Regions from separate parts of the Kineococcus sp. NBC_00420 genome, predicted to be linked through region 4. Evidence: riboswitches for the same ligand, from Rfam matches in the RefSeq annotation. Region 4 holds a riboswitch; each other region holds the start of a gene.
The links. Region 4 has a riboswitch for S-adenosylmethionine ahead of OG218_RS08280 (methylenetetrahydrofolate reductase). Riboswitches for the same ligand answer to the same signal wherever they lie in the genome.

Region 1: another riboswitch for S-adenosylmethionine. It lies ahead of OG218_RS21105 (MetQ/NlpA family ABC transporter substrate-binding protein); the one in region 4 lies ahead of OG218_RS08280 (methylenetetrahydrofolate reductase).
Region 2: another riboswitch for S-adenosylmethionine. It lies ahead of sfnG (dimethylsulfone monooxygenase SfnG); the one in region 4 lies ahead of OG218_RS08280 (methylenetetrahydrofolate reductase).
Region 3: another riboswitch for S-adenosylmethionine. It lies ahead of OG218_RS22235 (ABC transporter substrate-binding protein); the one in region 4 lies ahead of OG218_RS08280 (methylenetetrahydrofolate reductase).

The regions. Positions count from the first base shown of each region.
Region 1 is NZ_CP107930.1:4,275,352-4,282,329, reverse strand. It holds gene OG218_RS21130 (NtaA/DmoA family FMN-dependent monooxygenase) at 1-842, shown strand, start outside; gene OG218_RS21125 (purine-cytosine permease family protein) at 839-2,296, shown strand; gene OG218_RS21120 (OsmC family protein) at 2,375-2,878, opposite strand; gene OG218_RS21115 (DUF7711 family protein) at 2,935-3,561, shown strand; gene OG218_RS21110 (DUF1737 domain-containing protein) at 3,558-3,761, shown strand; SAM riboswitch class IV at 3,863-3,973, shown strand; gene OG218_RS21105 (MetQ/NlpA family ABC transporter substrate-binding protein) at 4,041-4,997, shown strand; gene OG218_RS21100 (methionine ABC transporter ATP-binding protein) at 4,994-6,016, shown strand; gene OG218_RS21095 (methionine ABC transporter permease) at 6,016-6,693, shown strand; gene OG218_RS21090 (diacylglycerol/lipid kinase family protein) at 6,745-6,978, opposite strand, start outside.
Region 2 is NZ_CP107930.1:3,823,302-3,830,279, reverse strand. It holds gene OG218_RS18920 (AAA family ATPase) at 1-1,897, shown strand, start outside; gene idi (isopentenyl-diphosphate Delta-isomerase) at 1,854-2,399, opposite strand; gene OG218_RS18910 (N-acetylmuramoyl-L-alanine amidase) at 2,419-3,225, opposite strand; gene sfnG (dimethylsulfone monooxygenase SfnG) at 3,372-4,517, opposite strand; SAM riboswitch class I at 4,527-4,610, opposite strand; SAM riboswitch class IV at 4,780-4,890, shown strand; gene OG218_RS18900 (methionine ABC transporter ATP-binding protein) at 5,058-6,053, shown strand; gene OG218_RS18895 (methionine ABC transporter permease) at 6,050-6,811, shown strand; gene OG218_RS18890 (MetQ/NlpA family ABC transporter substrate-binding protein) at 6,801-6,978, shown strand, end outside.
Region 3 is NZ_CP107930.1:4,527,780-4,534,757, reverse strand. It holds partial or broken gene OG218_RS22240 (Rne/Rng family ribonuclease) at 1-1,206, opposite strand, end outside; SAM riboswitch class I at 1,544-1,632, shown strand; gene OG218_RS22235 (ABC transporter substrate-binding protein) at 1,863-3,239, shown strand; gene OG218_RS22230 (carbohydrate ABC transporter permease) at 3,236-4,198, shown strand; gene OG218_RS22225 (carbohydrate ABC transporter permease) at 4,195-5,013, shown strand; gene OG218_RS22220 (LLM class flavin-dependent oxidoreductase) at 5,070-6,416, shown strand; gene OG218_RS22215 (acyl-CoA dehydrogenase family protein) at 6,520-6,978, shown strand, end outside.
Region 4 is NZ_CP107930.1:1,700,354-1,707,331, forward strand. It holds gene OG218_RS08265 (sensor histidine kinase) at 1-1,300, shown strand, start outside; partial or broken gene OG218_RS08270 (transposase family protein) at 1,626-1,750, opposite strand; gene metE (5-methyltetrahydropteroyltriglutamate--homocysteine S-methyltransferase) at 2,027-4,366, opposite strand; gene OG218_RS08280 (methylenetetrahydrofolate reductase) at 4,363-5,304, opposite strand; SAM riboswitch class I at 5,366-5,457, opposite strand; SAM riboswitch class IV at 5,618-5,732, shown strand; gene OG218_RS08285 (aminotransferase class V-fold PLP-dependent enzyme) at 5,789-6,978, shown strand, end outside.

The DNA of each region.
Region 1 (6,978 bases), 2.6 Mb from region 4:
CCGTCCTGCACGACAAGGCGACGCGGCGCTACGCCGACGCGCGTCGCGTCCACGAGGTCCACCACCACGGCCGCTACTTCCACTGCGACGGCTACTTCAAGGTCGAGCCCTCCCCGCAGCGCACCCCCGTCCTCTTCCAGGCCGGCGCCAGCGAACGCGGTCGGGAGTTCGCGGCCACCCACGCCGAGGTGGTGTTCCTGCAGGGCCGCGACGCCGGGACGCTGCGCCGCCAGGTCCTCGACCTGCACGCCCGGGCCGCCCGGCACGGACGCGGCCCGGGGTCGCTGCGCACCCTCGTCGGACTCACGGTCGTGCTGGGGCGCGACCGGGACCACGCCCGCTCCCGCCTCGAGGAGTACCTGTCCTGGGTCGACCCGGAGGCCGCCCGCGCCTACTACGCCTCGATGACCGGCGTCGACCTCGCTGCCCTGGACCCCCGCGGGAACTTCTCCGACGTCCGCACCGAGGGCGGGCGGACCCAGGTGGAGCGCTACCGGGACGAGACGGTGGCCCACGCGCGCGCCGACTTCCTGCGTTTCGGGATGCGGGAGTTCGTGTTCACTGGCACGGCGGGCGACGTGGCCGACGCCATGGAGGCGCTGGTGCGGGAGACGGGGATCGACGGGTTCAACCTCACCCCGTTCGTCGTACCGGGCTCCTACGCGGAGTTCTGCGAGCAGGTCGTCCCCGAACTGCGCCGGCGGGGCACGCTGGCGCCACCACCCGGTCGCGACGCCCCAGGCCGTACGCTGCGGGAGGTGGTCTTCGGTCCGGGCCGCACGAGGCTGCCCGCCGACCACCCCGCGGCCCGGTACCGCCATCCTCCCGAGGAGTCGACGTGAGCGAGATCCCCGCCACCCCCGAGACGAGGGTGGGCGGTGTCGACGTCGAACTGAACGGCATCAACACCGTCGCCGAGTCCGAACGCCACGGCAGGCCACGCGACCTGTTCTGGCCGTGGTTCGCCGCCAACGTGTCCGTCCTGGGAGTCAGCTACGGCTCGTTCGTCCTGGGTTTCGGGATCTCGTTCTGGCAGGCCACGGCCGTCTCGATCGCCGGGGTGTTCCTGTCCTACGTGATCGTCGGCCTCGTCGCGATCGCCGGGAAGCGCGGTTCGGCGCCCACGATGACGTTGTCCCGCGCGGCCTTCGGGGTCGACGGGAACCGCCTGCCCTCGTTGGTGTCCTGGTTGCTGACGCTGGGCTGGGAGACGTCGCTGGCGGCCGTCGCCGTGCTCGCGACGGCGACCGTGCTGGACCGTCTCGGAGCCGGTGGGGGCACGGGCACGAAACTCGTCGCCCTCGTGATCGTCGTCGGGCTGATCGTGCTCGGCGGAACCCTCGGGTTCAGGGTCATCATGCGGATGCAGCGCTGGATCACGGTCGTCACCGCGGTGCTGACGGTCCTCTACATCGTCTTCGCGGCCGACTCCATCGACCTGGACGCGGTGAACGCCCTCCCGGCCGGGAACGCCGCGGCGGTCGTCGGGGCGTTCATCCTCGTGATGACGGGTTTCGGTCTCGGGTGGGCCAACGCGGCGGCGGACTACTCCCGCTACCTCCCGCGCGAGGCCTCCAGCGGCGGGGTCGTGTTCTGGACGACGCTGGGTTCCTCGCTCGGCCCGGGCGTGCTCCTCGTCTTCGGCGCGCTCGTCGCCGGGTCGTCGAAGGACCTCAGCGGCCGGATCGCGGCGGACCCCGTGGGGGCGCTCACGGACATCCTGCCGACGTGGTTCCTCGTCCCGTTCGTCGTCGTCGCCGTGCTGGGCCTCATCGGGGGTGCGGTGATGGACATCTACTCCTCGGGGCTGGCCCTGCTGAACGTCGGCCTGCGGGTTCCGCGCCCGGTGGCGGTGCTGATCGACGGCTGCCTGATGCTCGCCGGATCGATCTACATCGCGTTCTTCTCCAAGGACTTCCTCACCCCGTTCCAGGGGTTCCTCATCACCCTGGGTGTCCCGATCGCGGCGTGGGCGGGGATCTTCCTGGCCGACCTTTCGCTGCGCAAGGGCGACTACGCGGAAGCAGAACTCCTCGACTCGCGCGGACGCTACGGCTCGGTGCGCCCGCTCGCGGTGGTCACCATGGTGGTCGCCACCGTCCTCGGCTGGGGACTCGTCACCAACACCGGGGCCAGCTGGCTGACCTGGCAGGGCTACCTGCTCGGGCCGATCGGCGGCAAGGAGGGGGGCTGGGCCTACGCGAACCTGGGCGTCCTGTTCGCCTTCGTGCTCGGCTTCGTCGCCGTCTTCGTCGGCGGGCGCCGGGCCGTCGCCCTCCAGGAGGAACGTGCCTGACCCTCGCCGGGAGGATCGTTGACTCCACGGTCCCGCGGAGTGGGACCGTGGAGGCAACGATCCCCCTCCCGGCGGGGCTCAGCCGCGCTGGACGGAGACCTTGGGCGGGGTCTGCAGGGTCTGGGCGATGACGCAGTAGCGCTCGGCCAGCGAGATCATCTTGGCCTCGGTCGCCTCGTCGGCGTCGGAGGTGAACGTGAAGGTCAGGGTGACGTCGGTGATGCCGACGGGCACCTCGCGCGAGACGCCGAGCGTGCCGCGGGCGTCCCAGTGCGCCTCGGCGGTCACCGACGCGTTGCGCAGCTCCACGCCCATGGCGGTGGCCACGCTGCGCAGGGTCACGCCGGCGCAGGCCGCGACGGCCTCGCAGAGCATGTCGGCGGAGCACGCCTCGGTCCCGTCGCCCCCGGCGGCGGGGTGCAGCCCGGCGCGGGTGGTGCCCGCGAACCCGTCGACCGACACGCCGATGGACTGCCCGTCCAGCACCGCCACGGCCTTCGCGGGGACCAGCGCCTGGGCCGGGTCCTCGCGGTAGGCGTCCTTCAACGGCTTCTGCAGGGCCCTCAGTTCGGTCGAATCCACCGGGCGAGCTTAGGCCCCCGTGGGGCCGGCCCCGCAACACCCGCGAAGATGCTGCCGTGAAGTGGACCACTGCCGTCAGCAAGCTCGCCGACGTCGCCCAGGGGTGCGAGCACGCGAACTCGTTGCCCACCGAGCTGAACCTCTTCCGCGCCGAGGAGGCGTGGGTCTTCGGCGCCCTGCTCGGCCCGCAGCAGGACAGCGAGGACCCGACGTTCGTCCGGGTCGCCGTCGTCGTCGACCTCCCCGAGGACGAGTGCGCGCTCTTCAGCCGACCGCAGGCCGGTGAGTTCTGGCTCAACGCGTCCGGACTGGGGAAGAGCCCCGTCCAGGTCCTCTTCCGGTCCGCGCAGGCCCCGGTGTGGAACCACCTGGTCGAACGGCCGGTGCGGTTCTGGGCCCGGGAGGAGGGCCTGGACCACGAGGCGCTCCTGCAGCTGCGCAACGGCGACGGCGAGGCGCTGCGCCCCGAGGCGCCCACGGACGGGGAACTGCGCGAACGCCTCGACCGCGACCTGCGCGCGAGCCTCGAGGCACTGCGCCGCACGGCCACCGACTACGACGGGAAGCGTTGGGCCCGGGCCAACCACAAGAAGCTCGGCGACGCGCTGGCGGACGCCGCCCTGGGCCTGCTGAGCCTGCAGGACGCCCGCGACGCTCTGGGCGCGAACGGTCTGGACGCGTGAGCGACGAGAAGCTGACGTACCGGCTGCTGACCGGCCCCGACGACCGTTCCTTCTGCGAGAAGGTCACGGCGGCCCTGGCCGAGGGCTACGTCCTGTACGGCAGCCCGTCGGTGACGACGACGGACGGGCGCACCGTCGCCGCGCAGGCCGTCGTCCTCCCCCACGTCCTGACCCGACCCGGTGACGGCGGGGCGGCGTGACCGAACGCCTGCGCTGAGACGCGGGCAGTCCTACGGTCGGCTGAACACCGGCGCGGGGGCGATTTGACGGGTTCGACGACGGGAACCTACGGTTCCCCCACGGTCATGAGTGACAGCGACAAGCCCTGGCTCGCTGTCCGGCAACCCTCCCCCGCGGCGGGGTGCCCCAGGTGAAGACCAGGCCGGACGACCCCGTCCGGCAAGCGCGGAACAACGGACGCCGTCGATCACGGCGTGCTGCGAGCCGCGCGCCCGCCGTTCGACCACCGGAGTGCCACCGTGTCCAGCCCCGCCCCCGCCCTGCCCGACAAGCCGAAGCGCCGCGGCCTCCTCATCGGGATCGTCGCGGCCGTCGTCGTCGTGGTCGTGGTGATCGTCGCCGTCGTCCTCGGGACCCGCAAGGACGACACCGCGACGACCACCGCCGCCGGTTCCGCCCCGGCCCAGACCGTGAAGATCGGCGTGGCCGACAAGTCGCTGGACTACTGGACGACGTACGTGGACCTGGCGAAGTCGAAGCTGAACGTGACCGTCGACCTGGTCAACTTCTCCGACTACAGCCTGCCGAACCCGGCGCTGTCGCAGGGCGAGATCGACCTGAACCAGTTCCAGCACATCCAGTACCTGGCGAACTACGACGTCACCGCCGACGACGACATCCAGCCCATCGGTGGCACCGCCATCTACCCGCTGCCGCTGTACTCGACCACGGCGAAGAGCCCGTCCGAGCTCCCCGAGGGCGCGAAGGTCGCCATCCCGAACGACGACATCAACCAGGCACGCGGCCTGCTGGTGCTGCAATCGGCGGGTCTGCTGACCCTCAAGGACGGGGGCAACGCCTTCTCCTCGATCGAGGACATCGAGACCAAGAAGGTCGACGTGACCGCCATCGACGCCTCGCAGACCGCGAACGCGCTGCAGAGCGGTTCCGTCGCCGCCGCGATCGTCAACGTGAACTACGCGACCAGCGCCAAGCTGCCGGAGACCGACGTCATCGCCAAGGACGACCCGTCCGACCCCTCGGCCGCGCCCTACGTCAACATCTTCGCCGCGCGGGCCAAGGACAAGGACAACGAGACCTACCTGAAGCTGGCGGCCCTCTTCCAGGACCCGGCCGTGCAGACGGTGTTCTCCAAGGACTACCCGAACGCGGTCGTCTCCGACCGCAGCGCCGCGGACCTGCAGGCCGACCTCGCCACCGTCGAGGCCGACGCGAAGGCCGCGAAGGGCAAGTGAGCGCCCTCGTCACGCTGGAGAACGTCTCCAAGCGCTTCGACCGCCGCGACGGCCAGTCCGTCGCGGCGGTCGACGACGTCTCCCTCGACGTCGAGGAGGGAGAGGTCCTCGCCGTCATCGGCTACTCCGGCGCCGGCAAGTCCACGCTCGTCCGCCTCGTCAACGCCCTCGAGCTGCCGACCTCCGGCAGCGTCAGGGTCGGGGGGCAGGACCTGACGAAGCTGTCGGAGGGCGAGCTGCGCACGGCCCGGTCGAAGATCGGGATGATCTTCCAGCAGTTCAACCTGTTCCGCTCGCGGACGGTCGCCGGGAACGTCGCCTACCCGCTGCGGGTCGCGAAGGTCCCCGCGAAGCAGCGCGACGCCCGCACCGCGGAACTCCTGGACTTCGTCGGTCTCCTCGACCGGGCGCACGCCTACCCTGAACAACTCTCGGGTGGGCAGAAGCAACGCGTCGGCATCGCCCGCGCGCTGGCCACGAACCCCCCGCTGCTGCTGGCCGACGAGGCCACCAGCGCGCTGGATCCCGAGACCACGACCGAGGTCCTGTCGCTGCTGCGGCGGGTGAACACCGAACTCGGGGTGACGATCATCGTCATCACCCACGAGATGGACGCCGTGCGCCAGATCGCCGACCGCGTCGCGGTCATGGAAGAGGGGCGGATCGTCGAGGTCGGCGAGGTCTACGACGTGTTCTCGAACCCGCAGACCGCCGCGGCCCAGCGCTTCGTGCGCAGCGCCACCCACGACCGGCCCCCGGCCGAGACCCTGGCCCGGCTGCGCACCCACCACCCCGGCCGGCTCGTGAGCGTCCGCATCACCGACGAACCCGGTCTGCAGCAGCGCATCGACTCGGTGTTCCGGAGCACCGGCGCGACCGCGGAACTGGTCTTCGGCGGTGTCTCGGAGATCCGCGAACGCCGGACCGGCTCACTGACCTACGAACTCAGCGGCCCCGACGTGGACGGCACGCTCCGTGCGCTCGCCGCCGACGGCGTGCACGCCGAAGAGGAGGTCTGATGGCCGGGAAGGGCTTCTTCGACGGTTTCCTCGACAGCGTCGACGTCTTCCGCGAGTCGATCTGGCAGACGTTGTTCATGACCGGCATCTCGCTGGTCGTCGCCGGCGTCCTCGGGCTCGCGTTGGGCATCGCTCTCTACGCGACCAGGCCGGGCAACCTGTTCGGCAGCCGGTGGGTGTTCGGGATCATCGGGTTCGTCGTGAACCTGGTGCGCCCGATCCCGTTCGTCATCTTCCTGGCCGCCATCAGTCCGCTGCAGCGGGTCGTGGTCGGGACGACGATCGGGACCACGGCGGTCACGTTCGCGATCTCCCTCGCGGCCGCCTTCGCCGTGGCACGCATCGTGGAGCAGAGCCTCGTCAACGTCGACCCGGGGGTCGTCGAGGCGGCACGCGCCGTCGGGGCGGGACGGGTCTCGATCCTGCTGAAGGTCGTCGTCCCGGAGGGCCTCGGGCCGTTGGTGCTCGGGTACACGTTCATCTTCATCGGCATCGTCGACATGTCAGCACAGGCCAGCCTCGTCGGCGGCGGCGGTCTCGGCGAGTACGCCATCACCTACGGCTCGCAGCGCTACGACAACGGCATCATCGTGGTCAGCGTCGTCGCCATCGTGGTCATCGTCCAGGTGGGTCAGCTCGTCGGGAACCGGATCGCCCGCGGCGTCATGCGCCGCTAGTCCCCGGTTCCCCCGGACCCCCCGTCGTGATCGCGACGGGGGTTCCGCCGTTCAGGGGCAGATGACGTCGTAGACGTCGGTGTGCATCTTGAACCGTTCGTAGCTCTGGTGGTCGGTGACCTCGCCGTCGGAGTTCAACCGGAACGTCCCGGACCCGGCGTCGATCTCGACGACCTTCCCGGTCGCGGTGACGACGTCCTGCCGCTCGACGTGGACCCCGCTGCGCAGCCCGGCAGCGAAGCCCAGGCGGGCGAGGGGGCCGGTGGACTCGGAGACGACGACGTC
Region 2 (6,978 bases), 2.1 Mb from region 4:
CGTCGCCGACCTCGGCGAGCGGCGCTCGAAGCTCCTCGGGGCCCGCACCCGCGCCGAGCACACCGCTCGCGCCCGGGCCGAGGTCGCCGGCGCGCAGGAGCGTCGCTCGCGTGCGGTCGCGGACGTGCACGCCCGGGCGCTCGCGGTCGAGCAGGAGACCACCCGTCTCGCCACCCTGACCCAGGAGGCCGAGCGCGCCCGGGCGGTCGCGACCACCGCCGTGAGCACCGCCACCGAGGCCGCGCAGGCCGCCGACGACGCCCAGGACGCCGCCGACACGGCCCAGGACACGCTGCGCCGCAGTCAGGACGGCGCGACGCTGCGGCAGGTGCGCCGGCGGCTCGCCGCCGTCACCACCGCCGCGGAGGAGGTCCGGGCGGCCACGGAGGCGCTCGCCCGGCACCGGGTGGACGCCGCCGCGGTGCGCGCTCTCGAGGTCGCCGCCGACACGGCCGGCGGGTTGCGCGCCCGCGCCGAGGCCGTCGCCGCCCGGGTCGTCGTCGAGGCCACCGCCGTCGAGGTCCTCGTGGACGGCGTCCCCGTCCCGGCCGGCACCGTGGCCGAGCTCTCCGCGACACGGCCGCTGGAGATCGACGTCGCGGGTTTCGCCGCCGTCCGGGTGCTGCCCGGTGCGGACACCGGTCCCCTGGCCGAGGACCTGGAACGCGCCGAGCGGGACCTCGCGGCGCGGCTGGACGACGTCGGCGTCGAGGACGTCGCCGCCGCCCGGGCCGCCCACGAGGAGCGCCGCAGCGCGCAGAGCGCCCTCGACCTGGCCCGCGCGCACCTGACCCAGCTGAGCGCGGAGGCCGGTGCGGACGAGCTGCGCGCCGAGGTCGACCGGCTCGCGGCCGTCCTGGTGACCGGCGACGGTGAGGTCCCCGACCTGGCTGCGGCCCGGACGCTGGAGGCCGAGACCCGGGAGACGTCGCTGCGCAGCCGCCGCGCGGCCCGAGAGGCCGCCACGACGGCGGCCGCGGCCGCCCGGCACGCCGACGCCCTGGCCGGTGAGCTCGCCACCCGCACGGCCGCTCTCGAGGTCGCCCGCACCGAGGTCGAGGGGGCCGCGCTCCGGCTCGAGCAGTCCCGCGCCGAGCAGGACGACGACGCGCTGGCCCGGGCCCTGACCGCCGCGGACACCGCCGCGGACACCACGGCGGCGGAGGTCGCGGACCTCGAGGCCGACCTCGCGGCCCGCGACGCCGACGCGACCCTGCGGCGGGCGCAGCAGGTCCAGTCCAGGCTCACCGACCTGGTGGGACGGCGCGACGTGCTCACCAGCGACCTGCTGCGGCTGGAGGCCCGGCTCTCCGTCATGGGCGGTGAGGCCCGCCAGGAGGTCTGGGACGAGGCGGAGTCCCGCGTCGCCCGCCTCGAGGGGGAACTCGAGAGCCTCACCCGGCGGGCGGCCGCGGCCCGGTTGCTGCGCGACACCCTGGAACGTCACCGCGGGGTGTTGCGGCGCCGCTACGTGTCACCGTTCGCCGACCGGCTCGAGGAACTCGGCCGCACCGTCTACGGCGAGAGCTTCCGCATCGGCCTCGACGACGAACTGCGCATCCTCGACCGCACGCTGGAGGGTTGCACCGTCCCCTACGAGCAGTTGTCGACGGGTGCGCGCGAACAGCTCGCCGTGCTGACCCGGTTGGCGTGCGCGACGCTCGTCGACCCCGCCGACGGGGTTCCCGTCGTCCTCGACGACGCCCTCGGCCACTCCGATCCGCTGCGGCTGCAACGGCTCGGGGTGGTCTTCGAACGGGTCGCACCCTCGACCCAGGTCCTGCTGCTCACCCCCGGCCCGGGGGTGCACACGTCCATCGCGGGGGCGACCGTCATCCGCCTGGACCCGGAGGTCAGCGGGGGAACTGCTCCCACTGCCACAGCATCCACGGGCTGAACGGCGAGGGGTCCGCGGCGATCTGCTCGCGGAGCTCGTCGAGGTGGACCCAGCGGAACTCGTCGACCTCGTCCGGGTCAGGGACCAGGTCCCCCGACCCGGTGGCGATGCGCGCGGTGAAGACGGGGCAGACCTCGTTCTCGACGGTGCCGTCCGCCATGACCGCGCGGTAGCGGAAGCTCGGCAGCAGCGACGTCACGCCCTCCACCTCGATCCCGAGCTCCTGGACGGAGCGGCGGACCACGGCGTCCGCGGGCTCCTCCCCCGGACCGGGGTGACCGCAGAAGGAGTTGGTCCAGACCCCCGGCCAGGTGCGCTTCGTCGCTGCCCGCCGGGTCAGCAGGGTGCGCCCGGCGTCGTCGAGCAGCCAGCACGAGAAGGCCAGGTGCAGCGGCGTCGAGGTGTGGTGGACCTGGGACTTCAGCGCGGTCCCGCACGGTGTGCCGTCCTCGGTCAGCAGGACCACGAGTTCGGTCAGATCGGCGGTCGGTGCGAGGGTCACCCCCGAACGGTAAACGGTCTCAGGACCCGTTGCGAGCAAGGAAGGCCGTGACACCGTCGGCGATTCCCCGGGCTGCGGTGGCCCGGAAGTCCGGGTCCGAGACGAGGGTGGCCTCCTCGGCGTTGCGCATGTTGGCCGACTCCAGCAGCGCCGACGGCGTCCGCGCGAGGTTGAGCCCGGCGAGGTCGGAACGCCGGGTCAGCCCCGGTTCGACGAGGTCGCCGAGGTAGTCGGCCCGGGGCAGGCCGGTGGCCGTCCCGAAGGACGCGAGCAGGTCCCGCGCCGCGACGTCGGAGGCGGCCAGCACGGCCGCGTTGCCGCCGTCGGGGGCGAGCGCGGGCTCGACGACGTGGAACCCGCGGGCGCTCGCCGCGGCCCCGTCGGCGTGGATGGAGACCGTGAGCGCCGCACCGGCGGCGGTGGCGATGGCGGCACGGGCGTCGACGCAGGGCCCGACGCCGGTGTCGTCGTCGCGGGTCAGCACGACGGTGACGCCCCGGGCCCGCAGCAGGTGGGCGGTGCGCAGGGCGACGTCGAAGGCGTAGGCGTGCTCGGGGTAGCCGGCGTCGGTGCTGGTCCCGGTCGTGTTGCAGGGCTTCTCGAAGCCGCCCGCGGGCACCAGCGCGTCGATCGCTGCGGGGTTCGCGGCGTTCCCGCCGTTGTGGCCGGGGTCGAGCACGACGACGGGTGCAGGGGTGCTCGGCGAGGGGGCCGCCACTCGGACCTCCGCGCTCGCGGTGGGTGCGGGTGCGGGCGCAGGCGGCGCGGAACACGCGCTCACCAGCACCGCGACGGTGGTCGCGAGGAGTCCCGGTCGGCACCGCACGGCCCCAGCGTGTCACGGACGGCCTGGGTGGTCTTCAGCCACGGCGGTGCACGAGGTGAGCTTCCACTCCCGCGAGTGGTCGCAGCGACGGCATCACCGCCTTCCTGGTGGCGCAGCTCTGAGGCGCCCGGCTCCGGGGCGCAGCGTCAGGCGGGGACCGGGGTGGTCGCCGCGACGACGGCCTCGTCGAGTTCCGCGCCGAGGTCCAGGTCCTCACCCGCGACGAGGCGGGCCTCGAGTTCGCGCACCTTCGGGATGACGAGCTCGCCGAACGCCTCGACCTCCTCCTTGACGTGCAGGAAGCCGAGCAGCAGCAGGTCCACCCCGACGAGGCGGTAGGCCAGGATGCGGCGGGCGACCTCGTCGGGCGTCCCGACCAGACCGGTGCGGAAACCGTCGTTGTACTGGACGAGGTCGCGGAACTCGCTGTCGGCCCACATGCCCTTGCCGTCCCTGGTGGAGTTCCCGGCCTCCTGGACGGCGGCGCCGAAACCTTCGACCTTGGTGCGGTCGGCCTTGGCGATGATCTCCTCGAGGACGGCCTCGGCCTCGTCGCGGGTGTCGCGGACGACGGCGAAACCGTTGAGCCCGAACCGCACCGAGCGGCCGTTGCCGGCGGCGAGGGCGCTGACCTCGCGCACCCCGGCGGCGGCGGCGGCGATCGACTTGCCGTTCATGAAGTACCAGTCGCTGACCCGGCCGGCCATCGCCTGCGCGGCAGTCGAGTTGCCTCCCTGGAACAGTTCCGGCTGCACCTTGGGCTGCGGGCGGAAGGTGATGTCCTCGGCGTTGAAGAACTCACCCTGCTGGCTGTAACCGTCCTCGGTCCACACCCCGCGCAGCAGGGCGATGAACTCCTCGGACTGGCGGTAGCGGTCGTCGTGCTCGTGCCAGGTGACCCCGAGCTGGGTCGCCTCGTTCTTGAACCAGCCGGAGACGACGTTCAGCGCGAGGCGGTTGTCGGTGAGTTCCTGGGTGGTCGCTGCGAACTTCGCGAGGACCCCGGGGTGCCAGAAGAAGGGGTGCACCGCGGCGATGACCTTGAGCTTCTGCGTCGCCAGCAGCAGGGCGAGGGAGAACGACGTCGACTCGTGCTGCGCGTCCGCCCCGTAGGAGGCGAGGTAGCGGACCTGGGTCAGGGCGTACTCGAAACCGACGCGTTCGGCGGCCTGGGCGACGGCGACGTTGTAGGCCGGGTCGTGGCTGGTGCGCTGCTCGATCGTGGAGACGACCAGGCCGCCCGACACGTTCGGGACCCAGTAGGCGAACTTCAGCGGCTCGTTGACGGACATGGTGGTGCTCCTCCATCGGTCCTGGCGGTAGCACCCGGGTTCGGGTTGCTGCGGCGTCGTCGAGCCAGATCTCTCGGCCGCTCTGGATGGTCCTGCGAACTGTAACGCCTCGTCGGCGGCCCCGCAGCGACTCGGGCCGGCCCGGCACCGGAGGGGTCCGGCGCAAGCCGTTGCGCACGAACGATTTCGAAGCCGGGTGCGGATATCCGGTACCTTCCCGAACCGCTTGACGGACCCCGGTTCGGCTGTCACTGTCGAATCAGGTCATGAGTACCAGCGCGAAGCCCCGGCTCGCTGGTCGGCAACCCTCCTTCCGTCGTGGGGTGCTCCGGGTGATGACCCGACCCGCGGGTGTCGCGGGTAAGGACGTTGAAGGAGACGCACGTGTCCCACCAGACCTGTCGACGCTGAGCGTCCGCACTCCCCGCTGAACACCCCGGGCCACCCCGTCCGGCGGTCCCCCCTGCGCCGGTCCGCCCGACGCTCCCCCGCCGCGCCCTCGCGCGCCCCACGCCGCCCTGGAGACGACGTGATCGAGCCATGATCGAGCTGAGACAGCTCACCAAGACCTACGGGAGCACCACCGTCCTCGACCGCCTCGACCTGCTCGTCCCCGCCGGCAGCATCACCGCCGTCGTCGGGCCGAGCGGGGCCGGCAAGAGCACCCTCGCCCAGTGCGTGACGCTGCTGACCCGGCCCACGTCGGGTTCCGTGCTCGTCGGCGGCCAGGACCTGACCCACCTCGGGGAGGGACGGCTGCGCGAAGCCCGTCGCCGCATCGGCACGATCTTCCAGTCCGACGGGCTGCAGACCCGGCGCACCGCCGCCCAGAACGTGGAACTCCCGTTGCGCTACCTCGGGGTCGTCCCCCGCGAGCGGCGTGCCCGGGTCGCCGAGCTGCTGGAGCGGGTGGGTCTGGCCGACCTGGCCGGCCGCTACCCGCACGAGCTCTCCGGCGGTCAGCGCCAGCGCGTCGGGATCGCCCGCGCCCTGGCCCTGCGCCCGAGCGTGCTGCTCTCCGACGAGGCGACCTCCGGGCTGGACCCGCGCTCGACGGCCTCGATCGTGGCGCTGCTGCGCGAACTGCGCGACGACCTCGGGCTGTCCATCCTGTTCATCACCCACGAGATGGACACGGTCGTCGAGGTCGCGGACTCCGTGGCCCGACTCGAGCACGGCCGCATCGTCGAGTCGGCGCCCCTGCTGGACGTCCTGCGCGACCCGGGGTCGCCCGTCGGGGCCGCGCTGCTGCCCCGACGGGCGGTCGCCACCGATCCCCGGCTCGTCACCTGGACGGTGCACTACCGCGGCGACGACGTGCCGGCGGACTGGCTGACCAGCACGGCCCGCGAACTCGGTCACGACCTCGCCCTGCTCGGCGCCTCCGTGAGTGCCGTCACCGGGCGGACCGTCGGGCACGCCACCCTCGGGGTGCCGGACTCGGTGGACCCCGCGCGGCTGATCGCCGCCCTCGAGCGACGGGGACTGCACACCCGCGCCACCGAGGCGCCCTCGACCCTGGAGCTGGTCCCGTGAGCCCCGCCGCCCTCCCGCTGGCCTCGAACCTGGACACGCCCCTGCCGCAGATCCCGGCGCTCGTCCTGCCCGCCCTCGGCGACACCCTGCTGATGGTCGGCATCGTCATGGCCCTGGTCGTGCTGCTCGGGGTCCCGCTGGGGGTCCTGCTGCACAACCTCGCCCCGGACGGGTTGCTGGAGAACCGCCCGGCCCACCGCGTCCTCGGCTGGGTGGTCAGCACCGGGCGGTCCCTGCCGTTCCTGGTGCTGATGGCGGCGCTCGTGCCGTTCACCCGGTTCGTCACGGGTACGAACATCGGCATCCGGGCGGCCGTCGTGCCGATGGTCCTGGCCGGCACCGCGTTCTTCGCCCGCATCGTGGAGAACTCGCTGCGCTCGGTGCCCCCGTCGGTGGTCGCCGTCGCGAAGGCCTCGGGAGCCTCTCCGCTGCAGGTCATCACGAGTGTGCAACTGTCCGAGGCGCTGCCCTCGATCATCGGCGGCCTCACCATCAACACCATCGCGATGATCGAGTACTCGGCCATCGCCGGGACGATCGGCGCCCCCGGGGTCGGCTACCTCGCCATCACCTACGGGTACCAGCGCTTCGACCACGCCGTGATGATCGCGACCATCGTCGTCCTCGTCGCCCTGGTCGCCTCCGTGCAACTCCTCGGCGACGCCCTGGCCCGCCTCGCGGACCCGCGCGCCCGTCGCCGCAGCGCCGCCCCCACGAACTCCCCCACCGCAGACCTGGAGAACTCCCTTGTCCACTGAGACCCGCCCCGACGCCAAGCCCGCCGACGACCACGGTTTCGAGGTCCGCCGCCGACGACTGTGGCCGTTCGTGGCCGGCGGTGCCGTCGTCCTGCTCGGGATCGCCGCCGCGGTCGTCGTGCCCCGTCTCGGCGGCGAGGACAGCGCCAACACCCAGGCGGGCGCCA
Region 3 (6,978 bases), 2.8 Mb from region 4:
CGACTCCTCGCCGTCGTCGTCCTGCTCGGTCTCGTCCTCGGGGTCCTCGGTCTGGTCCCCGGAGTCGGTCTCGGCGACGTCCTCGTCGTCCGCGCCGGTCTCGCCCGACTCGTCCTCGACGTCACCGTCGACGGGGGTGCGGCTGCGGCGACCGCGGCCACCGCGGCGGCGACGCCGACGCGGCGCACCACCGTCGTCGTCGTCGTCGTGGTCGTCGTCGCCCGCGTCACCCTGGTCATCGATCTGGTCGTCCTCGTCACCGGTCCGGTCGAGGGCGTCGTCCACCTCGACGTCGGACTCGCCGTCCTCCTCGCCGTCGAAGGCGAAGGTGTCCTGGTCGCTGACGGGGGGCGGGCCGGCGGGTGCGGAGGCGCGACGGCTGCGACGCACGGGCTCCTCGTCGACGGGGGCCTGGAAGAAGAGGGCGGTGGCGCGGGCGGCCGCGTCGGCGGCACGCTCACCCTCGCTGGGGGCCCGTCGTCCCTGGGCGAACCCGGCGGCTCGCAGCAGGACCGGGTCGTCCATGAGGTCGGGGTCCTCCGCCACCGGGGTGACGGGGGTCTCGACGGGGGCTTCCTCCACCGGGACGTCCTGCGCGAGCGCAGCGGCCTCGACGGGCTCCTCCTCGACGGGGACGGCCGGCACCACGGGCGCGACGGCCGTCTTGCGGCTGCGACGACGACGGGCGGGGGCCGCGGCCGGGGCCTCGGCGGGGGCCTCCGCAGTGGTCTCCACGGCGGCCGGTTCGACGGCGGGCTCGGGGGTGGGTTCCGGGGTGACCTCGACCTGGGGGGTCACCTCCGCCACGGGTTCCACGACGGGTTCGGCGACAACGGGTTCGGCGGCCACCTCGGCCGGGGTCGCGACCTTGCGGGTCGCCCGACGCGCACGACGACGCGGCGGCGCCTCGGTCTCCACGACAGGCTCGGGTGCCGGGGCCACGACGGGCTCCGGCTCCGCCGCCACGACGGGATCGGGCGTCGGTTCCGCCACAGCGGGGGTGGCGGGGGTGGCGGGCTCGGCCGCGGCGCTGGTCTCGCCTGACACGTCGACGTGGGCCGGCGGACCGGCGGGTCGACTCGCCGCACGGCGCCGGCGGGGCCGCGTCGTCGCCGCGCCCTCGGCTGCTGCTGCGTCGTTCTCTTCGGGTGTGGTGCTCACGGGTGCTCCGCTCGCCCGCGGCGCCCGCTCCACCGGTGAACCCACGGCCGCGCGAGCGTCCTGGTCGGAATCGCCGGGTGGGTCGTCCCGCACCCGACGGAAGTCCTCTGTGTGCACCGACGGGTTCGCGCTCTTCGCGTGCTCCGTCCGTGCCGCCGGCGGTCGACGTCCGGCGTGTGGCCCGGGGCGCCTGCGAGGTCCTTCCACTGGACCGCGGCGCTCCCCGGAGCCCGCGCGCAGGGCGACGGTCTCGACAGCGGGCCGGGCGCCCGGTGTAGGGAACGCTCGACCACTGTCAGTGTCGCACAGCTCGCCAGGACGGGTCCGGGCCGTCCGCGGCAACCGTCGCCAAGGGGGCCGGCGGTCCGCTACTCTCCGATCAACACCATCCAGAGTGGCCGAGAGACCTGGCTCGACGACGCCACAGCAACCACCGCGCAGCGGCAGGTGCTCCCGCCAGGGCGATGGAGGAAACAGCGTGATCAGCCGTACCCGCTCGACCCTGACCCGGCGCTTCCACGTCGACTTCTCGCGCGCCGCCTCCACGGCGTGTCGCCAGGGCGCTCCGATGCGCCGGGGGACGCCGCGCGCGGTCTGAGCACCGCCGCCGCATCCCCGCAGCACCTCGCTCGACCTCCTCCCCCGCGCCCTCGCGCACCCCGACGGACGGTCACCGTCCGCCTACCCCCCGGAGCACACCCATGTCCGCGCCCCGTCGCACCCTCCTGCCCGCCAGCACCTCCCGACTCCTCGCGTCCCGTCGGCGGGTCCTCTCCGGGGCTCTCGGCCTCGGCGCGCTCGCCGGCACCGGCACGCTGGCCGCCTGCGGTGACGAGAGCACCTCCTCGGGCCTGAGCGCCGGGAAGGCCGTCGACCTCAAGGGGGCGACGATCAAGCTGATGGTGAACCAGCCGCACGTGCTGGCCTTCACGGACCTGCTCGGCAAGAAGTTCGCGGCGGAGTTCGGCGGGAAGCTCGAGGTCACGGCGATCCCCTACGACCAGCTCACGAGCAAGCAGATCCTGGACGTGCAGGGCGGCGACGGGGAGTTCGACGTCTTCGACTACTTCTACTTCGGCCTCGGCCAGCTCGTCGACGCCGGCGCCCTGGTCGACCTCACGGACTGGATCGGCGCGAACACCGACATCGCGACCGACGACTTCCTGCCCTCGATCTACGACCCGTACACCCTGATCGACGGCAAGCGCTACGGCCTGCCCTTCGACGGCGACACCCACGTCCTCTACTACAACACCGAGGTCTTCGAGAAGTACGGCGTCGAACCGCCCAACACCTGGGACGACTACGACGCGGTCGCCGCGAAGATCACCCAGGACTCCGGCGGCAGCGTCTACGGCGCGATCGTCGAGGGTCAGCAGGTCCCGATGATCCTGGGCTGCTCCTTCATCAACCGCCTCGCCGGCTACGGCGGCACGCTCGTCGGCTCCGACGGCAAGGCCGCGTTCCACGGGGCGGAGGGGCTGGCCGCGCTGCAGCACCTCATCGACGTCTCCCCCGCGGCCCTGCCGACACCGCTGCAGACCGGCTTCGACCAGGCCAACTCCGCCTTCCTCTCCGGTCAGGGCGCGATGCTCGACACCTGGACCGACCTCGGGCTGAAGGCGCAGGACCCGGCCGGCTCGAAGATCGTCGACAAGTGGGGCGTGGTCACGCTCCCCGTGGGCGGGAAGAACACGACCGCGCGCACCGCGCTGGACGCCGGGTTCGGCCTGGGCGTCTCGAGCGCCTCCCAGCAGATCGACAAGTCCGCCGCCTTCGTGAAGTGGGCGACGAACCAGGAGAACAACCTGCTGCTCGCCTCCACCGCGGGTTCTGGGATCGACCCGGCGCGCAAGACCGTCCTGGACTCCACCGACTACGCCACGGCCGCGGGCATCGCGACCGACGTCATCCGCGAGGGTCTCGACGGTGACCCGCTGGCCTGGCCGAGCCGGGCCGGTGCGCCGAAGGCGCTGCAGGACCTCGTCGACCAGCTGGCGCTCGCCATCCAGGGGTCCACGGAACCGCAGGCCGCGCTCGACAAGGCCGCTGAGAGCTGGGAGAAGGAACTCGGATGAGCCAGCTCCTGGACGGGCAGCGCACCGTGCCCGGGCCGCGGCGGGGTCGCCGCGATCCTGCGGCCCGGCGCGCGGTCCCCGGCCGCCACCGGCCGGGGCACGTCTCGACGTGGCTGGCCGCGCCCAGCCTCGCGGGGCTGGCGCTCATGCTGGTCTACCCGACGGTGTTCGTCGTGGCCCTGGCCTTCACGAAGTCGTCGCTGGGCAAACCCCTCCAGCACTTCACGGGGGTCGACAACTTCGTCGACGCCTGGGAGTCGCTGGCCTTCGCGGGTTCGCTGGTCCGTTCCGTGGTCTTCGCCGTCGTGGCCGCCCTGGTCGCGACGGGACTCGGCATCGCCCTCGCCCTGTTGCTGCACGCGCGGGGGACCCGGTTCGGCGCGGTGGGAACGATCCTCCTGCTGCCCCTGGTCACGCCGCCCGTCATGGTCGGGGTGGCCTGGAAGCTCATGCTCGCCCCGGTCGGGGGCGCGTTCGGCGGGTTGTTCTCGGCGATCGGCTTCCCCGGCGCGAACCCGTTGGGCGACAGCGTGGGAGCCTTCGCCGCGTTGATCGTCATGCACGTCTGGCAGTGGACGCCCCTGGTGACCCTGCTGGTCTTCGCGGCCCTGCTGGGGGTCCCCGAGGAACTCCGCGAGGCGGCCTCCCTCGACGGCGCCGGTGCGTTCCGCACGTTCACCTCGGTGGTCTGGCCGGTCGTCGCCCCCAACGTCCTCTCGGTCCTGCTGCTGGAACTCGTCATCGGGTTGAAGGTCTTCGACCTGGTGACCGTGGTGACCCAGGGCGGGCCGGGGGTCTCCACCATCGTCAGCAGCTTCGAGATCTTCCGGACGGGCATGCGCGGCAGCTACGAGATCGGGACGGCCGCCGCCGAGACGCTGGTCTTCGGCCTGGTCGTCGGGGTCCTCACCACCGTGGTGACGCTGGTGCGTTCGCGTGCCGTGAAGGCCGACCGGTGACCGGCGCCGTGCTGCGCCGCAGCGGTCTGCGCGTGATCCTGGCGGCCGTCGCGTTCGTGGCGCTGCTGCCGATGCTGTTCATGGTCTCGCTGTCGCTGCGCAGCGTGGACGACATCGCCAACGGCGGCTGGCTGCCGACGAACTTCGTGTGGTCGAACTTCAGCAAGGCCTTCGCGACGGTCCCGCTCTCGACGATGCTCGCGAACTCGTGGGTCGTCGCGATCGGGGCGACGCTGCTCACCTCGATCGTCGCGGTACCCGCCGCCTACGTGACCGCCCGGGCCGGGGCGCGCGGTGAGCGTCTGCAGACGGTGCTGCTGGCCAGCTACTGCGCCCCGCCGATCGTGGCGGTCCTGCCGCTGTACTACTTGCTCAAGCAGGCGGACCTGACGAACTCCGCGATCGGGCTGGTCCTGGTCAACGGCCTGGCCAACGTCCCCGTCGCCGTGTGGTTGCTCGACGGTTTCGTGCGGCGCATCCCGCTGGAGGTCGAGGAGGCCGGCTGGGTCGACGGCCTGTCCACGACGAGGGGGCTGTGGCACCTGGTGCTGCCGCTGCTGGCGCCCGGACTCGTCGCCGCCCTACTGATCTGCCTGTTCCTGTCCTACAACGAGTTCCTCTTCGCCGTGTCGTTCTCGCAGAGCACCTCCAGCCAGACCCTGCCGGTCGGGTTGTCGCTGTTCCAGGGTGACCGCACGGTGCAGTTCGGCCAGCAGGCCGCGGCGTCGCTCGTCGGGATCATCCCGATGTACGTGCTCGCGGTGGTGGCCCAGAAGTGGCTCGTCGGTGGGTTGTCCGCCGGGGCCGTCAAGTGACCGAGTTCGAGGAGACGTCCGTGACCGACCGCAGGATCCACCTGAACGCCTTCGACATGACCTGCGTCGGTCACCAGTCCCCCGGGTTGTGGAGGCACCCGGCCGACGAGTCGCACCGCTTCGACGACATCCGCTACTGGACCGACCTCGCGAAGCTGCTGGAGCGCGGGAGGTTCGACTCGCTCTTCATCGCCGACGTCCTCGGGATCTACGACGTCTACCAGCAGGGTCCCGAGACGGCGCTGCGCGAGTCGACGCAGGTCCCCGTGGGCGACCCGCTGCTCGCGGTGTCGGCGATGGGTGCGGTCACCGAGCACCTCGGGTTCGGCGTCACCGTCTCGCTGACCTACGAACAGCCGTACTCCTTCGCCCGGAAGATGGCGACGCTGGACCACTACACCAACGGTCGCGTCGGCTGGAACGTCGTGACCAGCTACCTCGAGTCCGCCGCGAGGAACCTCGGCCTCTCCACCCAGATCACCCACGACGACCGCTACGAGCTCGGCGAGGAGTTCATGGAGGTCGTCTACAAGTTGTGGGAGGGCTCCTGGGAGGACGACGCCGTCGTCCGCGACGCGGAGGCGGGGGTGTTCACCGACCCGGCGAAGGTCCACCCGATCGAGCACCACGGCCGGTTCTTCGACGTCCCCGGCATCGGGCTCACCGCGCCGTCCCCGCAGCGCACGCCGGTCATCTTCCAGGCCGGTGCCTCCCCGCGGGGGATCGCGTTCGCGGCCCGGCACGGGGAGGCGATCTTCAACACCGCCACGCGTCCCGAGGTCATGCGCCCCTGGGTCGACCGGCTCCGGGCCTCGGCCGCGCAGGCCGGTCGCGACCCGCGCAGCGTCAAGGTGTTCACGCTCGTCACGATCATCACCGCGGCCACCGACGAGGAGGCGCGGGCGAAGTACGAGGACTACGCGCAGTACGTCAGCTACGACGGCGCCCTGAACCTCTACGGCGGCTGGAGCGGGCTGGACCTGGCGAGCTACCCGCCGGACGAGCCGCTGGAGTACGCCGAGACGGAAGCCGTCCGCAGCGCCGTCGAGGCGTTCTCCACCGCCGACCCGGACCGGAAGTGGACGCCCCGCGACATCGCGAACTGGGTGGGGATCGGGGGGATGGGTGCCGTGATCGTCGGCTCCCCCACCACCGTCGCGGACGAACTGCAGCGCTGGATCGAGGTCGGTGACGTCGACGGGTTCAACTGCGCCTACGCCGTCACCCCGGGCACGTTCGAGGACATCGTCGAGTTCATCGTCCCCGAGCTGCAACGCCGTGGCGTCTACCCCAGCGACTACGAGGGGGAGACGCTGCGCGAGACGATCTACGGCAAGGGTCAGGTCCACGTGCGCGACGACCACCCGGCGGCGGCGTACAAGGTCTCCCGGGTGCCGCGGTGACGGCCCCCGTCGCCGCCGACTCCGCCGCGGCGTCGGTGTCCTCGAACCTCTCCGCCCTGCTCGACGTCTTCCCACCCGCGAACGGGTGGGTGTGAGGAGAACCATGACCACCAGGAACCAGGTCCTCGACGCCGCCCGCGACGTCGCGAACCACCTCGCCCTCGACGCGCTCGAGCGTGACCGGGCGAACGCCGAACCGTTCGCCGAGGCCGAACTGCTGCGCAAGGCGGGCCTGCCGAACGTGCTGCTGCCCGCGACGATCGGCGGGGCCGGCCTGCCGTGGTCGGTCGCGCTCGAGGTGGTCCGCGAGATCGCCCGGGCCGACGGCTCGATCGCGCAACTGCTCGCCTACCACTACGTCAACGCGCACAACCTCGTCTGGGTCGCCGACGACGCGGGCCGGCGCCGCTGGGGTGTGCCCACGGCCGAGAACCAGTGGTTGTGGGGCGACTCGGTGAACCCCGTCGACCCGGACCTGCAGCTCGTCCGCGACGGGGACGGGTACCGGTTGCGGGGCACGAAGAACTTCTCCACCGGCGCGAGCGTCGGTGACGTCACGGTG
Region 4 (6,978 bases):
ATGCTCGGCGGGCAGACCCCAGGATCTGCGGACGTGGCCGAACGGCCGCGTCGTCCTGCCGAACGTGCCCGGTGAGTGCCAGGGGAGGAACGACGGGGCCCCCTTCCCGTCCGAGCAACTGGCCCTCGACACGCTGACCCGGATGACCAACACCTGCCTGCAGGCGAAGTCGCTCGAGACGCTCAGTTCGATCGAACTCGATACGACCTCGGCCGGTGCCGCCGCTGGAATCTCCCTGCGTCTGGTCGGCGACGATCACCCGGTAGCGGTGCAGGCGGCTCAGCTGACGCGAACCTGTGTGACCGACGCCTGGCTCGCGCTGAACGAGAACCTCGTACCACCGCGCGCCTACCTCATCACGACCGACCTGCAGGGTGACCGCCCATCTCTCGCATCGCTGACGACCGATTCACTCGCACGGATCGCCGCGGTCGTCCTTGGGCTCATCGTCCTCAGCAGCATGCTCGTCCTGGTGTTCAGCTGGCGCGCTGTCCGGCGGATCCGGACGCTCCAGGCAGTCACCGACCGTCTGCGGCGAGGGCATCAGGCGACGAGGGCCGTGGAGGACGGGCACGATGAGATTGCGCAGCTCGGTTCAGCCATCAACCAGCTCGCCGATCAGTTGCAGCACGTGCAGCGCCAGCGCGACCAGTTCACCGCCGACATCGCCCACGACCTCCGAACGCCTCTGACGAACATCCGCGGTTGGATCGAGGCGTGGCGTGATGGTGTCGCTCGACACGAGTCCGAAGTGCTCGACATCGTCGACAGTGAGGCGGAGCACCTTCAACGACTCGTCACCGACCTGCAGACCGTGGCCCTCACCGACGCGCGCGAACTCTCGATGAACCCGGAGCTGTTCGACCTCGCCTCGATGCTTCGCACCGTCGTCGCAGCACGGCGAACCGACCACCCGCGATTCGTCTACGAGGGACCAGGCTCGTTCTGGGTCACCGGCGACCGTGGGCAGCTCCGCCAGGTCGTCGACAACCTCCTTACCAACGCCGACGTCCACGCAGAGGCTTCGGCCGTCATCGTCCGACTCACGCCGGAACGTGATCGCGTACGCGTGGACGTCGCGGACGACGGCGCCGGTCTACCGCCGGAAATGGCCGCGCGGATGTTCGACAGGTTGTGGCGAGCCGATCCGGTACGAAGTCGGACCACCGGCGGGCACGGACTCGGACTGACGATCTCACGACGGCTCGTCGAACTGCATGGTGGACAACTCACGGTTTCGGCGGCATCCCCCCACGGTGCCGTCTTCACGATGCGTCTTCCCATCAACGCCAGGAACTGAAACTGCAGCTAGCCTCGATCGTTCACGCGATCTTCGGCTCGGGTGGTCGACATGAGCGGATCTGCTGCACGGATCGACGAACCGAGCTGATGTGCCCTGAGCCGAGGCAGGTATCCGACCTGGACCTGTTGGCGAAACCACCTGTTGAGGCTCCGCAACCACACCGAGCCCTCCTCCGCAGCGGCCCGGTCATCGCGTTGTGCGGTCGTGCTCGGAGATCCCGTGCGGGCAGGTGAGACGGTGACGTCAGTCACCCACGACCCGGGTCAGCGAGAACCTCGTGGCCGGCGTCGATGAACTCCCGCAGCGCGGACAAGAGGTCGAGGTGGTTCCGGGCGCAGGTGGTGTCCTGCTCCCGTCCGGGCCGGACGCGTGAAACCCGGATCGGCCAACGTCAGGAGCGGTGAGAACGCGAACGTTCCCGCCGTGGCGGTGGTGCTCGCCTGACCACCCTCCCCCGTGAGCGGGTGGACACTCCGATGCCGTCGTGGCGGTTCAGGTTCACCATCCGGGAGGTGGGCAGGACGGCGGTGCAGGTGACAAGAACAACACGATGGAGCCTGGCCGAGGCACCCGCGCCCGTGGCCGGGGAGGGGGCTGCGGCGTCGTCGAGCCAGGTCGCTCAGCCGCTCTGGACGGTGTTCTACTGGAAGCAGAAGGCCCCCCGCCAGAACCACGACCCGGCTCGGCAGGTCGGCGGGAACACCTGCCGTACGAACGGGCACGTCAGCTCGTCGCGACGGCGTGCGCGGGGAGTTCCGCGCGGACGGTGCGGGCGGCCTCGACGAGGTTGCGCAGCGACTCGGTGGTCTCGGCGTAGCCACGGGTCTTGAGGCCGCAGTCCGGGTTCACCCAGACCTGACGCGCCGGGACCGCGGCGACGGCGGCGCGCAGCAACCCGGCGACCTCCTCGGTCGAGGGAACGCGCGGCGAGTGGATGTCGTAGACCCCCGGCCCGATGCCCCGCGCGAAACCGGCCCGCGCGATGTCGCCGAGGACCTCCATGCGCGAGCGTACCGCCTCGATGCTCGTGACGTCCGCGTCGAGGCCGTCGATCGCGTCGATGACCTCGCCGAACTCCGAGTAGCAGAGGTGGGTGTGGATCTGCGTCGCGTCGGCGGCACCGGCCGTCGCCAGGTGGAACGAGTTCACCGACCAGTCCAGGTAGGCGGGCTGGTCCTGGGTGCGCAGGGGCAGCAGCTCCCGCAGCGCGGGTTCGTCGACCTGGACGATCCCGATGCCGGCGGCCTCGAGGTCGCTGACCTCGTCGCGCAGCGCCAGGGCGACCTGGCGGGCGGTGTCGCCCAGCGGCTGGTCGTCGCGGACGAAGGACCAGGCGAGGATCGTCACCGGGCCGGTCAGCATGCCCTTGACGGGCTTCGTCGTGCGCGTCTTCGTGTACCGGCTCCAGGGCACGGTGATCGGCGCCGGACGGACGACGTCACCCCAGAGGATGGGCGGGCGCACGCAGCGCGACCCGTAGGACTGGACCCAGCCGTGGGCGGTGACGGCGAAACCGTCGAGCTGCTCGGCGAAGTACTGGACCATGTCGTTGCGCTCGGGTTCCCCGTGCACGACGACGTCGAGCCCGAGTTCCTCCTGCAGGTCCACGACGCGGTCGATCTCCGCCTTGAGGAACTCCTCGTAGGCGGCCTCCGTGAGCTCCCCCCGCGTCCACGCGGCCCGCGCCCTGCGGATCTCGCTCGTCTGCGGGAACGAGCCGATCGTCGTCGTCGGCAGCGCCGGCAGACCCAGCGCCTGCTCCTGCGCGAGGCGGCGCACGGCGTAGTCGCTGCGGCCGAAGGCCTCCGGGGTGAGCGCTGCGAGCCGGTCGCGCACCTCGGGACGGACGACGCCGGGGGCACCGACGCGGTCGGCCCGGGCCTGCGCCGACGCGGTGAGCTCCGTCTGGACGGACGCCGCGTCCCCCAGCGCCTTGCCCAGGACGACGACCTCGGCGACCTTCTGGTCGGCGAAGGCGAGCCAGCCGCGCAGGCGCTCGTCGAGGGTGGTCTCGCGGGTCACGTCGTGCGGGACGTGCAGCAGGGAGGTCGACGTCCCGGCGACGACGTGGGCGGCGGAACCCTCGAGGGTCCGCAGCCGGGCCAGCGCCTCGACGAGATCGGCGCGCCAGACGTTGTGCCCGTCGACGACGCCGCCGACGACCGTCTTGCCGTGCAGCAGTTCCGGACGCGCCGGCGTCGCGCCGCGGACGAGGTCGAGGGCGAGACCCTCGACCGCCGTGGCGACCAGGGGTTCCAGGAGATCACCCGGGTCGCCGTAGGGCGTCGCGACCAGCAGACGCGGACGGCCCTCGAGCGCCGCGAGGCGGTCGTAGGCGCGGCGGACGAGGTCGGCGAGACCTTCGACGCCGTTCGTCGCGGAGTCGCTGACGAGCGCCGGTTCGTCCAGCTGCACCCACTCCGCCCCCGCTGCCGCGTAGGCGGCGAGGAGTTCCTCGTAGGCGCCGAGCAGGTCGTCGAGCCGGGAGATCGGGGCGAAACCCGCCGGGGCGTCGTCGGTCGCCTTGGCCAGCAGCAGGAACGTCACGGGCCCGACCACGACGGGACGGGTCAGGAACCCGTCGGAGAGCGCCTCGGCGAACTCCCGCACCCCACGGTCGTCGGCGAACCGGAAGGCCGTCGACGGGGAGATCTCGGGGACGAGGTAGTGGTAGTTGGTGTCGAACCACTTCGTCATCTCCAGCGGGGCGTCCGCACCGCGACCGCGGGCGATCGTGGAGTACCCCACGAGGTCGACGCGGCCGTCCTCGCCCACGACGTCGGCGAAGCGCGGCGGGACGGCGCCGAGGGCGACGGCGGCGTCGAGCACCTGGTCGTAGGCCGAGAACGCGCACGGGATCGACGCGTCGTGCGCCGGCAGGCCGAGGGAGTTCAGCCGGCGGACCGTGGCGGCACGGACCCTGGCCAGGGCGGCCTCGGTGGTGTCGCGGTCGGCGCGACCGGCCCACAGGGCCTCGAGGGCCTTCTTGGCCTCGCGGTCGGCGCCGATGCGGGGGTAGCCGAGGACGGTGGCGGTCCAGGTGGGGAAGTTCTCGGTGCTCACGGGGTGGGACCTCCTACCGCAGCGATGCGGCTCTGGATGGATCGGGGCAGGTTCAGGTGGTCGAGCAGGTCGAGCGCGGGTTCCGCCGCGTTGAACGTGTAGAGGTGCAGTCCGGGGGCGCCGGCGTCGAGCAGTCCCGCCGCGAGTCCCGACGAGAACGCCGTCGACGCCCGGCGGCGCTGGGCGGTGTCGTCGGTGTCGAGCGCCGCGAGCAGCTGTTCCGGGGCCGGGACACCGGCCAGCTCGCCGATGCGCTGCAACCGGCGGGCGTCGTCCGTCACGGCGATGCCGGGCAGCAGCGGGATGCTCACCCCGGCGGCGCGCGCCCGGCGCACGAAGGTCGCGTACTCCTCCGCCGAGAACGTCACCTGGCAGATCGCGAAGTGCGCACCGGCGTCCTGCTTGGCGCGCAGGGCCGCCAGTTCCGCGTCGCGACCGCGGGGGAAGGCCGCCACGGCGAGGGTCAGGGGACCCTCGTCGACGGGGACGCGGCCGCCCCGCAGCGCGGAGCGCCGCCGGTCGGCGACCTGGAGCAGTTCGACCAGGTCCCGCGCGGTCGCCAGACCGTCGGGGTGCGGGGTCCAGTCCGCGCTCCCGACCGGCGGGTCGCCCCGCAGCGCGAGGACGTTGCGGACACCGGCGTCGAGGAACTCGCCGGCGAGTTCCACCACCTCACGTCGCGAGGACCCCACGCACGTCAGGTGGGCCATCGCCGGCACGGCCGTCGAACCCAGGACGTGGGCCAGCAGTTCCCGACTCGGTCCCCTCGTCGCGCCGGCCGCCCCGAAGGTGACCGAGACGAAGTCGGGGTGCGTGTCGAGGAGATCGGAGAGCCTGCGCCACAACGACTCCCGCCCGATCTCGGAACGGGGCGGGAAGAGTTCGAAACTGACGGTGGGCCTCCCGGTCGCGGCGGCGACGAGGGGAGCCAGCGTCATCGCGGCCGGCCCCGGTCCGGAACCGGGTACGCGTCAGGAACATCGGTGGGGCGCATCACGAACTCCATCGGCCTGGCTTTAGCACCCTCGCCCGGGCTCGGGGGGTTGCTGCGGCGTCGTCGAGCCAGGACTCTCGGCCGCTCTGGATGGTGTTCACCGAATGTAGACCGGGGTCGACGCGATCCACAAGTGCTGTTCCGGGGTTCCCCCGAACGGAGGAACTACCCGACACGTGGGGTTCTGGAGGGAGTTCCGACGGGTTCGCGACACGCCGATCTTGCTCAGCGGGGTCCGACGTGACAACCTCAGCGCAGGTCATGAGCGCCAGCGACAAGCCCCGGCTCGCTGGCCGGCAACCCTCCCTCCGCGGCGGGGTGCCCCGGGTGACGACCTGGTCGACGCCGCAGTGGCGCCGGCAAGCGCGGACCTCGCCGGGGCGATCCCGGTCCTCCCGGCAGGGTCCAGTTCCTCCAGGAGACTCCTCGTGACGCTCAGCACCCTCTCCCCCCTCCGCTGCCCGGCGCCCGTCGCGCCGCTGCTGCCCGTGGTCGGCCGGGACACCCGCGTCCCGCTCGCCCAGGGCGGGTCGACCACCTACGCGAACCTGGACAACGCCGCCAGCGCACCCGCCCTCACCTCGGTCGCCACCCGCGTCGCCCAGGTCCTCCCCCACTACGCCAGCGTCCACCGCGGCGCCGGGTACCTCTCGCGCGTCTCCACCGCCCTGTTCGAGCAGGCCCGGGCCGAGGTCGGGACCTTCCTGGGGGCACGCCCCGACGACGTCGTCGTCTTCACCCGGAGCACGACCGACGCGCTCGACCTGCTCGCCCGGGCGGTCCCGCAGGGCTCCAGGGTCCTGGTGGCCGACGTCGAGCACCACGCGAACCTGTTGTCGTGGCAGCGCTCAGCCCTGACCACGGTCCTGCGCGGCGGGTCGGACGCGGAGGAGACCGCGACGCTGCTGGAGGCCGAGCTCGCCCGCGGCGGGTACGCGCTGCTGGCCGTCGCCGGTGCCTCCAACGTGACCGGTGAGGTGCTGCCGCTGCGTCGGCTGGCCCGGGCCGCGCACGCGGCCGGCGCCCGCATCGCCGTCGACGGGGCGCAGCTGCTCCCCCACCGCCGGGTGGACCTCGGTCGCGACGGGATCGACTGGATCGCGCTGTCCGGGCACAAGCTCTACGCCCCCTACGGAGCGGGCGCGCTCGTCGGTCGTCGCGACTGGCTCGACGCCGCTGATCCCTACCTCGCGGGTGGGGGCGCCACCCTCGACGTGCGCCACGACGCGGTGCGGTGGGCCACCGGGCCCGACCGCCACGAGGCGGGTTCCCCGAACGTGCTCGGCGCCGTCGCCCTCGCCCAGGCCTGCAGCACGCTCGCGACGCTGGCCCCCGGAGCGCTCGAAGCGCACGAGGAGGCGCTGCGCGAACGGCTCGTCGGCGGGCTGACGGCGCTGGCCGGCGTCGAGGTCGTGCGCCCGCACCCCGACGACGCCGTGGGGGTCGTGACCTTCACCGTCCCCGGTCGCTCGGTCTCCGAGGTCGCGGCCTTCCTCTCGGCCGAGCACGGGATCGGTGTGCGCGACGGACGGTTCTGCGCCCACCGGTTCGCCGACTCCCTCGGTCTGGCCGACGGCGGTCTGAGGGTCTCCACCGGGGTCGGAACGGGATCGGCCGA